Regions from separate parts of the Gilliamella sp. wkB7 genome, predicted to be linked through region 1. Evidence: riboswitches for the same ligand, from Rfam matches in the RefSeq annotation. Region 1 holds a riboswitch; the other holds the start of a gene.

Region 1 (7,772 bases):
TTTTGAAAGAATCATTGATCTGTGTTTATTGGAAAGTAGTATTACTGATATTTAGAACTTATTGTGTTATCAATAAGTTCTAAATATTGACAATTTCAGAATTATTAAGCAAAAACTGGTTGATTTATTGTTTTTTTGCAGTTAATTTTTTTAAGATAAAATTCAAAATAATTCCATATAATGGTAAAAAGAATAAACCACAAATTAAAATTTTAAAACTATAATCCATTAACGAAATTTCACCCCAATGATTAGCCATAAATTCATCACTACTTTTGTAAAAGGCAATAGCAAAAAAGACAATAGTATCAATACCATTACCAAAGATTGCTGAAGCTGAGGGTGCTACCCACCAAAATTGATTTTTTCTTAAATAGTTAAAAACAGTAATATCCATTAATTGCCCAACTAAATAAGCTGCAAAACTGGCTAATGCTATGCGAAAAACAAAGCTATTAAATTGGGTCAATGCTGACCAACCTACCCAATGGGTTTCGAAAAATAGAACCGAAATCAGATATGAAAACAGTAAAGCGGGAATCATAACCACAAAGATAATTTTTCTTGCCAAACTGGCACCAAAAATACGGATAGTTAAATCAGTGGTTAAAAAAATAAATGGAAATGTAAAGGCTCCCCAAGTAGTATGAAATCCAAAAATATCAAATGGAATTTGCACCAAATAGTTACTGGAAGCAATAACAATAATATGAAAAAAAGCTAACCAGCCTAGTGCGTTATGCTTTTGCTGTCGAGTAAATTGTTTTTCAATCAATTGTGAATGAACGTTCAAATACATATTTGTTTCCTTTTTTAATGGGGTGAGAGAACCCAGATAAATATTTTTTAAGTTTTAGCCAGATATTCTTGTAGACCTTTATCACGCAGCATACAACTTGGGCATTTACCGCATCCCCCTTCTACACCGTAATAACAGGTATGAGTATTTTGACGAATATAATCAAGATAACCCAATTTATCAGCCATTTCCCATGTTTGTGCTTTAGTAAGATACATCAACGGCGTTTTAATATTAAACGTAAAATCCATTGCCAAATTCATGGAAACATTCACAGACTTAATAAAAATATCTCGACAATCGGGATAACCACTAAAATCTGTTTCACATACGCCAATAATAATATCGTTAATACCTTGCTGTTTGGCATAACAACCTGCTAACAATAAAAACAGCATATTACGACCATCGACAAACGTATTTGGATAATCGCCATCTTGTGCAGCTTTAATTTCTTGTGAATCGTCAATCAAAGCGTTATTGGTCGTCTGTTTAATAACCGATGTATCAATTACGGTTTGCTTGACACCTAAATCTTCAGCAATCCATTTAGCTTTATCTAATTCAATACTATGACGTTGACCATATTGAAAGCTGATAGTTTCAACATTCTCACGTCCATAATCGGCAATGGCTTGTAATAAACATGTAGTCGAATCTTGCCCGCCAGAAAATATCACGAGTGCTTTACGATTTTTCATGAAAAAAATTCCTGTCAGATTGAACAAATTAGCGATTATCGACTTTTTCAGGATAAAGATCATGATTCGCTAAACGATTGAGCGCAATTTGCTCCCATCGAGTATCAGCTTTACCATAATTGGCATAAGGATCAATTGAAATACCTCCACGTGGTGTGAATTTACCCCACACTTCAATGTATTTAGGATCCATTAATTTGATCAGATCTTTCATAATGATATTGATGCAATCTTCATGGTAATCACCATGATTACGAAAGCTAAACAGGTACAGCTTAAGAGATTTGCTTTCAACCATTTTAATGTTAGGCACATAAGAAATATAAATTGTGGCAAAATCAGGTTGCCCAGTAATAGGACAAAGACTGGTAAATTCCGGACAATTAAATTTAACAAAATAATCATTACCGGGATGTTTATTATCAAAAGTTTCCAGAATTTCTGGACTATAGTTTGTTGGATAGCGAACAGACTGATCGCCTAATAATGTAACTTTACTCATAATTTTCCTTAGTTTTTTAGCGTGGGAGGTTCACGAACCACGAGACAAACCGCACACATTACTCTTTTTTACAAAAAAAGTCTAGAATATCGTTCTTAACCCTTGTGATTAAACATATGACGTGTGAACGAATGAATTAGTTAACTGTAAAAACTAGCGAATATTTCTCTACAAAATTATCTGTATAACGTCATAATACCCTTCGATTTCTAATCGTTTATTAAAAAATAGTCAGGTAAATGATAATACAAAACTTCATCTTTTTTACTAGCGTTAAGGGTTAAAACAATTTTTACAGGAATAATCTAAGTGAAATGAAAATATATTTGCCAGAATTTTAGTTATATAACATATAAAAGATGACCTCAAATAGTTAAATAACTACATGAGGTCAATGTTGATTAAATAAATTTCAATATTATTTTGCCGTATGAACCTATTTTTTTAATTAGGGCAAAATTAAAAAATTCAGATTATTTAGTTTTAGCTTTTTCATAATAATCCGCTAGGTTATTTTTTGCTTCAGAAAGTTCTTTTTCTGCATCATGTAATTTAGATTTTAATGCATCAATTTTATCATGATTTGCATCAACACCATCTTTTTCATACTCTTTCGTTTTTTCGGCTAATTCTTTGGTTTTGTCAGAAACATTTTTGCTTTTTTCATCCACCAATCTTTTATATTTTTGCTCCAATGTTTCATCGGAACAATTGGTATTAACTTGTTGAAGTGCTTTTTCAAGCCCTGTTACTTCAAAAGTATTATTGGCTTTTTTAGCTTGTTCTATTTTTGTTTCGATTGCTTGCTTTTTAGCATTGCAAGTTAATTCTTCACGTGTATCCTTACTTGATGCATAACTATTTACTGAAAACGCTGTAACTAAAGTGATAATGCCTAATTTACTTAATAACCCTATTGCTGATTTCATATTGAACCCCCTAAGTTTATTTTCTTAATTGAACATAATCTACTTTGTGATCTTCACCTTTTGTCAAAATTAAACTGGCTCTTTCTCGGGTTGGTAAAATGTTTTCAACTAAATTTAATTCGTTTATATCGCGCCATAAGCGATTGGCAATACTGATTGCCTCTTGTTCAGGCAATTTAGAATAGTGATTGAAGTATGAATTAGGATCACTAAAAGCCCCTGCTCTAAATTTTAAAAAACGGTTCACATACCACTGATTTAATAAAGATAAATCAGCATCAACGTATATTGAAAAATCGACATAATCCGAAACAAAGACTCGATTATGTGCTTGAGTATAATTGACCGGACCTTGTAATACGTTTAATCCTTCCAAAATTAAAATATCTGGGCTGTCAATTACGATCTCTTCATTTTCTACAATATCATAAACTAAATGTGAATAAACCGGCGCTTTAACTTCCGCTTGTCCTGATTTAATATCCGCAACAAAGTTAATTAGCTTTTTAAGATTGTAAGATTGTGGAAAACCTTTTTTATTCATAATGCCTAGATCTTCAAGGCATTTATTTGGATATAAAAAACCGTCAGTGGTAACTAAAGCTACTTTTCTATGTTCAGGCCAGCGAGTTAACAATGCCTGTAATACACGTGCTGTAGTACTTTTACCGACAGCAACACTGCCAGCAATACCAATTATATAAGGGATTTTTTGGCTTTTACCTAAAAATTTGGATAATACTGCCTGCCGACTAAAACTGTTACTAATATAGAAATTAAGCAATCTTGATAAAGGTAAGTAAATTTCACTCACTTCATCCATTGATAAATCTTCATTGATTCCCTGTAGAGAAACGAGTTCTCCAGGTGTTAAGGTCATTGGTTCCGCATTACGCAAGCTTGCCCATTCTTTACGGCTAAATTGCATGTATGGACTCAAATGATTATTCATGTTTATTTCTCTATAATGATTGACTCTAGAATATTCGGCTCAGATTATACATAAAACTGTAATTTTACAATCACAAATTCACAATGTGTCTTCCTCATAGCTATATTTAAGACTTACTGATAAAATACGTTGAATAAATGATTAACCAAAGTGTAAAACAGAGATAGTATGTTAAAAACTAAATCGAAACAAAAACCCAAAAAAAGCCGTCAAGAAATTAATGAAGAGTCTCGTGAACTCAAACGTAAACGCAAACATAAAGGTTTGCCTAGTGGTTCACGCTTTAATAATACAGATAATAACAAAAATAACAATACTCAAAAAGCAGTAAAAGATCCACGTATAGGCAGTAAAACGCCGATTGCTTTAGTCGTTGATACAAATATCAATACTACTAAAGTAGTTAAACAATCTAAACCTAAAAAAACTGTTTTTTCACCACAACAAGAATTAGAGCAACTTGAAAACGATCCTAAATTGGATATGTTACTCGATTTAGTTGAACAAAATGGCAAGTTGACTAAAGAGCAACAAACTTATTTGGACAGCAAATTAAATCGAATTGATGAACTGATGCAAGAATTGGGTTATACCGACGATGATTTTGAAGATCTCGATGATCAAAAAGAAGATATCGTGAGTTTATTAAAACGTAATTAATAGTAGGTAATGGTTTTAGCTTGCCTAATATTAATTTTTCAGTAACGTCAGGGATTGAGTCATAAAAAATCCCTGACACACGTTGATAATAATGGATGTCTTATTCAAATCATAATTTATAACAATAGCGAGCAAATAGTAATGCCAATATTGATAATGTTAAGTTTATATTTTGGATTATTAATTTGCACATTATTGTATTTGCATAAAACAAACCAGATTAAACTGAAACTGACAACAAAAACCAGAGCAAAACGTATAACTAAGCGAAAACCAACTTTAATAAGTCATGGATATAATAACGCTAAACACAGACTTAAACGGAAAAAGAAGCATGACTGAAACACAATTATGGGATCAGACCTTAATTGAAAAATATAACTATTCTGGTCCAAGATATACTTCGTATCCCACTGCACTTGAATTTAATGAAAGTTATAATGAACAGGATTTTTTGAACGCGACTTCTCGTTACCCCACTCAACCATTATCCTTATATGTACATATTCCGTTTTGTCATAAACTTTGTTATTTTTGTGGTTGTAACAAACTTATTACTCGTCAAACACACAAAGTCACTAAATACCTTGATATTTTAGACATTGAAATAGCAAAACGCGCCAAACTTTTTGAAAACAGAGTTGTTACACAAATGCATTGGGGAGGAGGAACCCCCACCTTTTTAACGGTTCAAGAAATTAGCCGATTAATTACCTCTCTAAAATCCCATTTTAACTTTGCTGATAATGCCGAGCTGTCAATTGAAATCGATCCTCGTGAAATTACGCCACAAACTATCGATCATTTAGCCAGTGTTGGGTTTAATCGCTTAAGTATGGGGATTCAGGATTTTAATCATGAAATCCAAAATCTGATTAATCGCGAACAGGACGAAAATCTAATTCGGTCATTGATCGACCAAGCTCGCAAAAATCGTTTTCATTCAATTAGCCTTGATCTAATTTATGGTTTACCCAAACAAACGGTTGCCAGCTTTACCGAAACACTCAATAAAGTGATTGATATCTCGCCGGATCGTTTAAGTGTGTTCAATTATGCACATTTACCAAGTCGCTTTGCAGCTCAACGCAAAATCAAAGATAACGATTTGCCCAATGCGGCGCAAAAATTATTGATTTTACAAACCAGTATTGAAAAGCTAACCCAAGCAGGCTATCAATATATTGGTATGGATCATTTTGCTAAACCAACCGATGAACTTGCTCTTGCTCAACAGAACAATAAATTACATCGAAACTTTCAAGGTTATACCACACAAGGCGATGCAGATTTGCTCGGATTAGGTGTCTCTTCAATTAGTATGTTAGGCGATAGTTATGCGCAAAATCAAAAAGATCTTAAAATCTACCAGCAACAAGTCGAAGAGATTGGTAATGGTTTATGGAAAGGCTTCACATTAGATCGTGATGACCTTATCCGTCGTGATGTGATAAAACAATTAATTTGTCATTTTTATCTTGATAAAAAAATGATTGAACAGCAATACAATATTAATTTCGAAGATTATTTTGCCGAAGATTTAGCACTTTTACAGCCATTGCAGAAAGATGGATTGGTCATCATTCATTGCGATAAAATTGAAGTTCCACTTAAAGGTCATTTACTGATCCGTAATATCTGCATGTGTTTTGATACTTATATGCGTAAAATGGCAAGACAACAGCAGTTTTCGCGAGTAATTTAATTTTAGTTAAGCCCAAAAAGTTACGGCTAACACCGTAACTTATTTAAATAAATTGAAAGAAATGCTTTTAGCTATTTAATGACTCGCTAAATAAACTTTAAATTTAGTTGTTTGTGCAATGACTTCCACACTTTTGAATGTTTCGTCTAAAATTGATTGATAAGGCAAAAATGAATTTGCCACAATGCACAAATAACCATTTAATTTTAGATGCTTTTTGGCTTCTTTAATTAGCGTATTGACGGCTGTGTAATTTGTCTCTTTACCATCATGAAAAGGAGGGTTAGAGATGATAAGATGATATTTATCATTCAAATTAGAAAATACATCACTTGCAACAACACTTCCTTTGACATGGTTACAATTTAGCGTAGCTTTACTTGACTCAATTGCTGCACTACTCACATCTGACAGGGTGAGCTCAATATCTGGATATAGTTTACCGACAACCGTAGATAATATGCCCGAACCACAGCCAACATCTAACACATTGCCTTTGATGATTTCAGCATGGTCAACTAAAGCATTGAGTAATAATTCGGTTCCAGAATCTAACCCTTTTTGGCTAAACACACCTGGCAAACTTTTAATTTCAATATTTTGATTTTCAATGGTTAGATGATAACTCAACCACCATTCATTTAAATCAAACGCTAAACGACTTTCAGCCTGAAAATGGTACAATCCACAGCGTCTTGCACTATCAATTTTTTGAATGGTACCAAAATCATTTAATAAAGCTTCAACACTTTTTACACCAGTACGATTTTCGCCGACGATAAAGATATCGCTCCCTTTGGGCATATTATTAAGTAAATAAGAGAGCTGAAATTGTGCTTCACTTTTCGTTTTTGGCCAGTAATAAATTAGCGTATTCATTCCAGCATAAAATTTAGCATCCGGGAGTAACGAAAAATTAGTTTGCGCTCCACGCACACTATTTTTTAGACGCAAATAAGTATGAAACTGAGTACAGTGAATTTTAACTTGATTTGCGACCATTATTGCAGGATAACTATCTTGAATATCACCTGCAATAATCACATTTTTATCATTAAAAAATGTTTGATGACGTTCAATTACCTGACTTGCTGGAGTAAAAACAGATGTTGCCATAGTACCTCAATGAAAAAACCTTTATAATTTTAGTCGTTGATTATACAATTAACCCTTATTATTCACTAATAAAAAATAGTAATTCCATAATGACTGAACAAGATTGGTATTTGCAACAATGCAATATTACTCAATATATTTTGCGTAATTCAGCAGTATTTAAAGGTGAAATGGCAACCCATATTAGTGATGAAATTCGTTTAATTGTTGTTGCCGACCAAAAACCAATGCAAAAAATATACAAAGATATTCTTAATGCTATTCGACTTAAAGAAGATCAAGTATTAATACTTACACCATCACAATTGATTATTCCAGCTAGCGATATAAAAACAGTAGTTTGGTTTATCGATATTACGCCTGATGAAAACTGGCAAAATCAATTAACCATACAAACAGCAAGTTTAG
Region 2 (7,772 bases), 930 kb from region 1:
TTATTATTTTTATCTGACCAGTTAATAATTATTATAAAAATTGCCAATAGGCAGTAAGGTGTTAAAATTGGTCAGATTTAAAAATAATCTAAATATGAATATAAAATACACTGTCTCGTATATTTTGCAACTTTTTTTTAAAAAAATCTTTAAATTTAAATTAGACGGGTAACTTACTGATATTACTAATAATATCAGTAAAATATAGATAACAAATTGTCGCCTAAACATGATCAAAAAAGGATTAGTAGAATTTGGCTTTTGTAGATTTTTTATTGAGTATTTTGCACCGAATTTTTATTAAGATTTGTAACTAAAAAATCATTTTTACTCAAATATAGCCATGACCTGAAACATTTTAACAAAATAATTACTTGCTCAAGTACCAAAAAATAATGTTTTCTAAAACGATCGATTAGGCTATAAGTAAGATTTTAATGTGATTGAATCATTGGATTAACTTTAATTTAATAAATTAATTATATTAATAAGTTATAATTTATTTTGTAAAAAATATTCAGGAGTGTATACCGTTTTACTTTTTATTAATATCTGAATTTAATTTTAAGAATCGATAGGTTGAAAAAAGACTTATAAGGCGTTCATATTTTATGGTGCAGTCTCAGTATCAATTAGTGATAAATGCAGTATGGTAAATAACTCGCCATGTTTATTATTATTTTATTTATAAGTTGAACTACAAATAAAATGTTGAGTGTAAGCAAAAAATGAAATGGTATACACTCCTGAATATTTTTTACAAAATAAATGTGAAGTTAATTGATTTGCTTTTGATTACATTCTTACTATATTCAACAAATTGATTGGTTACTACAAACTCAATTTTTTATTGTTGATATTTTCTTGAGAATAACCTAATAAGCATCACTAGAATTATAAGCACCGTTAAATACAATGCTTATAATAATTTATTGCTCTTATTTAATTTGTATAAATAAAAATGCGATTTAAAGATAACTTTATCTTCATCTTCTTCTTGCACATCTAAATGATAAGAAAAACAATGAACTTCTTTAAAAAGATTACTCTATATTTGCAAACTTATGCGTTTGAATACTGAGTAGCCACTTGTTGTCGTTGCGGTTTTGGTTAATCTTGCCAAGTAATTCAATTGTTTCAAACATATTAAATTTATCATTTTTTTCGCAAGGAGAAAGATAATAACGTTTTGCTTGAATATTTTGTTCAATATATTGGCAAAAAGGAAGAAAGTCCACATGATTTTCGGCAACAATTCGCACTTCACTTGCAGTCGGTTGTACGATTTTTTGATATCGTGCTTGATAGCAAAATTTTGGGCTAAGGGCGATATAGTCAATTAGAGGATCGACTTTACCTAATCCATTACTTTCAATAGCAATATAGTAACCAGCCTGTTTTAGTGGTAAAAGTAATTCTGGTAGCGCTTTAACCATAGTAGGTTCGCCACCGGTAATAATGATGTTTTTGCTCGTATATTGTTTAACTTTCGTCAATAACTGCTCTAATGTAAAACGGGTGTATTGGCGAAAGTTAGTATCGCACCAAACGCAATTTAAATTACAACCAGCAAAACGAATAAAAATAGCAGGCATGCCTGTGTTGTAACCTTCGCCCTGTAATGATTCGAAGATTTCAACAATGCGAAATTCTGTCATTTTTCGCTCCGATGATACTCACAGTAAGATGTTGGGGTTTCCCAGAGTTTGATCATTGAGATGGGTAAATATTGTGACAGACAATCAAAAATATATTTACTCATACCTTCGGCAGTTGTACGACAAGGAAAGGCGAAGATTTTGCGATTCATCTCTTTTAATAATGAAGCAATACGGCACTCATTAGGATTATTTTGATTATATAGATAAGCATGATCGAGAGGATCAACAATATGCTGTTTCACTATTGCTTTTAAATCAGCATAATCCATCACCATATCAGCGCTAGAACCGTTATCTATTAGATCCCCTTCAATTTCGACTAATAAGCGATAAGTATGACCGTGCAGGTTGTGACATTTTTTGTTGTGCCCATCTAACATATGACAAGCATCGAATTGAAATTCTTTAGCAATTTTGAACATGTATAATTCCTAGTTTTTTTTCGTGGGATGGATTACGAACCACGGTTAGACCACCTAACAAAATAGAGCGGCTAATATAATGGATTAATGCTTAATTGTCATCTTACAATTGTTATTCCGAGCAATATTTATTACACTAACGGTGTAAAATTGAACGTTTATATTTTGCTTATTTCAACAACAGAATATAAATTAATTTTATTGTCGATTTTTTGTAAAAAATTTTCATAAAAAACTCTTGAAATTTATCTTTCCACACTCATTTAGTAATCATGCAAATGGTTTATCTGCTTAAAGCATTTAAGCCAAATCTATTGCTCAGGAGATAGTTAATATGAGGTTAGATAAACTCACTAATAAATTCCAACAAGCTTTAGCTGATGCACAATCATTAGCATTAGGTAAAGATAATCAATATATAGAACCAGTCCATGTTTTATCCGCTATGCTTAACCAAGAAGGTAGCAGTGTCAAGCCTTTACTGGCAGCGGCTGGTGCTAATGTAGCAATGTTACAGCAAGAATTAAATCAAGCTATTGATCGATTGCCACAAGTCCAAGGCGTGGGTGGTGAAGTTATTCCATCACAAGAATTTGTCCGCGTTTTAAATCTTTGTGACAAATTAGCACAAAAAAATGGCGATAGTTATATCTCGTCTGAACTCTTTATCTTAGCGGCTTTAGACGAAAAGGGTAGTCTTAGTGATATTCTTAAAAAATCAGGGATCACAAAAGACAGATTAAATCAGGCCGTAAGTCAAGTAAGAGGAAGTGATAACGTGAACGATGCCAATGCCGAAGATCAACGTGGTGCGTTGAAAAAATATACCATTGATTTAACCGAGCGTGCTGAACAGGGTAAGCTCGATCCAGTAATTGGGCGTGATGAAGAAATTCGCCGTACAATTCAAGTATTACAACGTCGTACTAAAAATAATCCAGTGTTAATCGGTGAGCCTGGTGTGGGTAAAACAGCAATTGTTGAAGGACTTGCACAACGCATTGTAAACCGTGAAGTACCAGAAGGATTACGTAATAAGCGCGTATTGTCTTTAGATATGGGTGCTTTAATTGCTGGCGCTAAATATCGAGGTGAATTTGAAGAACGCTTAAAAGCCGTTTTAAAAGATTTAGCCAAAGAAGAAGGGCGCATTATTTTATTTATTGATGAAATCCATACCATGGTCGGTGCAGGTAAAAGTGATGGCGCAATGGATGCAGGTAATATGTTAAAACCTGCTTTAGCTCGCGGCGAATTACATTGTGTTGGCGCAACAACGTTAGATGAATACCGTCAATATATTGAAAAAGATCCCGCTTTAGAGCGTCGATTCCAAAAAGTGTATGTGGCTGAACCAACTGTTGAAGACACCATTGCTATCTTGCGTGGTTTAAAAGAACGTTATGAATTACATCACCATGTACAAATTACCGATCCGGCAATTGTGGCGGCAGCAACGTTATCGCATCGTTATATTTCCGATCGTATGCTTCCTGATAAAGCCATTGACTTAATTGATGAAGCTGCATCGAGTATTCGTATGCAAATGGATTCAAAACCTGAATCATTAGATCGACTTGAACGCCGTATTATTCAGCTTAAACTTGAGCAACAAGCTCTTAAAAAAGAGTCTGATGATGCGAGTAAAAAACGACTAGAGATGCTAAACGATGAACTTGCTGAGAAAGAAAAAGAGTATGCGTCACTTGAAGAAGAGTGGAAGTCAGAGAAGGCTGCTGTTTCTGGTACTCAGACAATCAAAGCTGAGTTGGAAAAAGCACGTACTGAAATAGAACAAGCTCGCCGTGCTGGTGATCTTAATAAAATGTCAGAGCTTCAATATGGCAAAATACCAGAACTTGAGAAAAAACTAGCATCAGCAACACAGCTTGAAGGCAAGACTATGAAGTTATTGCGTAATAAAGTCACCGATAACGAAATTGCCGAAGTATTATCTAAAGCAACCGGTATTCCTGTTTCAAGAATGCTGGAAAGTGAAAAAGATAAATTATTACATATGGAAGATGCGTTACATAAACGTGTGATTGGTCAAGACGAAGCCGTTGTTGCGGTAGCCAATGCAATTCGTCGTAGTCGAGCAGGATTGTCTGATCCAAATAAACCAATTGGCTCTTTCTTATTCTTGGGTCCAACGGGTGTTGGTAAAACTGAACTTTGTAAAGCTTTGGCTAACTTTATGTTTGATAGCGAAGATGCAATGGTCAGAATCGATATGTCCGAGTTTATGGAAAAACACTCTGTAGCACGTTTAATTGGTGCGCCTCCAGGATATGTAGGATATGAAGAGGGCGGTTATTTGACTGAAGCCGTAAGACGTCGTCCTTATTCAGTCATTTTGTTGGATGAAGTCGAAAAAGCACATCCGGATGTCTTTAATATTTTATTACAAGTATTAGATGATGGACGCTTAACCGATGGACAAGGGCGTACGGTTGATTTTCGTAATACCGTTATTATCATGACATCTAACTTAGGCTCTGATTTGATTCAAGGTCAAGTTGAGTTAAGCTATGATGAAATGAAAGCATTAGTAATGACGGTTGTAACTAAACACTTTAGACCAGAATTCATTAATCGTATTGATGAAACGGTGGTATTCCATCCACTTGGTCAAGAAAATATCAAAGCGATTGCGAAAATCCAATTAGCGCATGTTGAAAAACGCTTAGATGAACGTGGTTACCAATTGGATATTTCTGATGCTGCGTTAGAACAACTTGCTAAAGTTGGTTTTGATCCAATTTATGGTGCAAGACCGTTAAAACGAGCAATACAACAAGAGATTGAAAATCCATTAGCGCAACAAATACTATCTGGTAAGTTAGTTCCAGGTAAGACCATCCATCTTGATTTACAAGGTGATGAAATTGTAGCTAAACAATAATATCTTTAACACTTGAAAAAGCCGACCTTCAAATGGTCGGTTTTTTTATAGTTAATCCCCTGAGTTTTGTATTCCTATTAGAAATTTAACTTAAATAATCGGGATAACCTACAATCTATTACACATTTCATATCAGTAAACTCTTATCTACTTTAGTTGTAATACCATTTATTAGTTGCTACTTGGATTGAATACATCCTTCATTACCATTTTGTAAAATTGTTTAGATTTATGTTTTTCTAAATTTGATCACGAGACTAAAAAGTTAATTTGCTTTGTCAGATAAGGTGTTTTTATCACATATGTTTTAATAATTATTTTAAGAGGAATAAGTTAATTCAATCTTGCTTAATATTGCACAATATTGCATAATCTATCATATTGAATTGTTATTACTCTAAATGTAAAGTTGTAAGGAAAATGAAATGATTAAATTAATTATCAGTGATTTAGATGGAACATTTTTAAATAAACAAGGTGATTATGATCGTGAGTTATTTGCTCGGATTTATCAGAAAATGGTGCATAATGATGTTCATTTTGTTGCTTGTACAGGTAAACAGTGTGAAAGAGTCGAAGAGCTGTTTGGTGATTATAGCGATAAAATCTGGATTGTTGGAGATAGTGCAACTGCAATCAAATATAATGGTGAATTTATTTATCGATCTTTTCTGCGTAATGAGTTGGGACAAGAAATAATTAAAACCTTAAAACAGACTGGTATCGATCATGTGATTGTTGCTTGTACAGAAAAAGGTGCGGTGCTTGAAGCCGATACTCCTGAATACTTGAAACAAAAAATGAGACAATCTTATACCAATATTTTAGAAGTTGATGACCTTAGTGCTGTTACTGATGATTTTGTTAAAATTACAGTTTATGACGAAAACGAGCGTTGTCCTGAAATTCGTCCTCACTTAACCCCTTATGAAAATGAAACCTACATAGTTGTGTCCGAAGCGGCATGGATAGATATTACTGAGCAAAATGTACATAAAGGAAATACTATAAAGAAATTACAGCAGATTCTTGATGTTAGTTATCAACAGACTATGGCTTTTGGTGATGGTTATAATGATATTGAACTACTAGAACAAGCTGAATACAGTTTTGCTATGCGTAATGCTTTTGATGATACTAAAGCCGTGGCAAAATTTATAACCGGTTTTAACACCGAGAGTGCAGTGTTAAAAACGATTGAATTAATGTTAGCATTACAAGAAAAATAGTATTATCAGTAGATAGTTTGTTTTTGTATTTTTAAACAATTTCTAAATGCAAATTGAGGTTGTGAAAACCATCAATTTTTGATTGCTTACTCGCAACAATGATATCTATTTCTTCGCAAGTTGCCACTTTATAGCGTGCAACTTGTAAAACCTTATCGGCAATGACGGCTGCGACAACTTGGTTGCTTTGGGCAATGACCTCTTTTTTAAAACAGGCATCTTCATAATAAACTGCGCTCAAACCTGCTTGAGGATCGAGTCCACACACACCAATAAATGTTTGATCAAAAACCATATTATGTATTTGATTTACAGTATCAGATCCCATAGTACTGCCAGTTTGTGGGTTTATTTTACCGCCAAGTAATATCAATTCGCCATTGGTGCGACTACTAAGTAATGATGCTATTTGCGGTGAATTGGTAACAATAGTTAATTCTAGGTCATTAGGGATATATTCTGCCATGGCTAAATAAGTGGAGCCTGCATCAATAAAGATACACGTGTTCGCTTTGATTAACTCAGCACAACGCTTGGCGACGGATGACTTTTCGGCAACACTTTGTGTCATTCTTGTTTCAAAGCTTGCTGATTGTTTTAAATGACTGACTGCACCACCATATACTCTTTTGCAGATTCCATCTCGCGCAAGTTTTTGTAAATCTCGACGAATGGTATGCTCTGAAACACCCAGTAATTTAATCAAATCAGCGCTTACGACTCGACCATTTTCGTTTAATAACTGTTGAATATAAGATTGTCGTTGTTCAGGAAATGCATCGTAATCAATCATCATATACAACTCCATCAACTAATTTACCTTTATCCCAAGCCATATTCTTGTGATATATATTATCTTCGCCTATATAGTGTGGATTTTCAAAAATGATATTATTTCGTTTTAATAAGCAGGCATTGTATTCATTTTCGGTACATTGACGGCTTACGTTAGTATCAAAGTAATGTGTCTGGCATTGATTTTTTTTATGAATATAGTGTTTATTCCTATAGTGATAAACACTATCAATTTGGATAATAATTTTTTGCTCATTTTCGTCATAATCATAACATCTTTTTGTGCCAGTTGCTGATTTGTCTTTGTTGTTGAAATAGATGTTACTTCCCCACAAGTTTGTCGCTTTAAACTTACCATTGTCATTGAGATAATAGTCATAGTTATCGCCCAATCTGGCATTAAAATGATACTTTTTAATAGCTAAATCAGGTTCACCATCAAAGTTAATATCTTGCATGATAATACTGTTAAATTTGTTGTAACTGTAATTTAAATTTTGTATATGTTGCAGTAGTTTATGATTTTTTTTATTGTAAACATTAATACCAACTAACTTAATTTTATCATTTTTCTGCTTTGACAAAACGGCCGTAAAATAGAGCTTGTCTAGAGATTCTAATTGTAATAACTCAATCTGATTAAATTCTGTATTAGGTTGGTCATTGATTACAAATTGTTTTTGCAATACTACGGAGTATTGTTGATCATTTTTCCCATCGAACCAATAACCATTTAATGTTTCAGGCAAAAATTTTTGAT

What was found. A riboswitch is a leader RNA that binds a small molecule or an ion and turns the genes downstream of it on or off. The one in region 1 is predicted to bind preQ1.
Region 2: linked by a shared signal. The riboswitch ahead of queD (6-carboxytetrahydropterin synthase QueD) and the one ahead of queF (preQ(1) synthase) in region 1 are both predicted to bind preQ1.

The regions. Positions count from the first base shown of each region.
Region 1 covers NZ_CM004509.1:673,103-680,874, forward strand. The annotation lists gene A9G17_RS02865 (7-cyano-7-deazaguanine/7-aminomethyl-7-deazaguanine transporter) at 125-799, opposite strand; gene queC (7-cyano-7-deazaguanine synthase QueC) at 847-1,500, opposite strand; gene queF (preQ(1) synthase) at 1,529-2,002, opposite strand; PreQ1 riboswitch class I at 2,005-2,049, opposite strand; gene A9G17_RS02880 (DUF1090 family protein) at 2,476-2,931, opposite strand; gene coaA (type I pantothenate kinase) at 2,948-3,883, opposite strand; gene yihI (Der GTPase-activating protein YihI) at 4,052-4,543, shown strand; gene hemN (oxygen-independent coproporphyrinogen III oxidase) at 4,878-6,248, shown strand; gene rsmC (16S rRNA (guanine(1207)-N(2))-methyltransferase RsmC) at 6,324-7,364, opposite strand; gene A9G17_RS02905 (DNA polymerase III subunit psi) at 7,454-7,772, shown strand, end outside.
Region 2 covers NZ_CM004509.1:2,641,593-2,649,364, forward strand. The annotation lists gene A9G17_RS11655 (7-carboxy-7-deazaguanine synthase QueE) at 1,044-1,658, opposite strand; gene queD (6-carboxytetrahydropterin synthase QueD) at 1,655-2,083, opposite strand; PreQ1 riboswitch class I at 2,087-2,132, opposite strand; gene clpB (ATP-dependent chaperone ClpB) at 2,418-4,988, shown strand; gene A9G17_RS11670 (Cof-type HAD-IIB family hydrolase) at 5,414-6,217, shown strand; gene A9G17_RS11675 (DeoR/GlpR family DNA-binding transcription regulator) at 6,249-7,013, opposite strand; gene A9G17_RS11680 (hypothetical protein) at 7,003-7,772, opposite strand, start outside.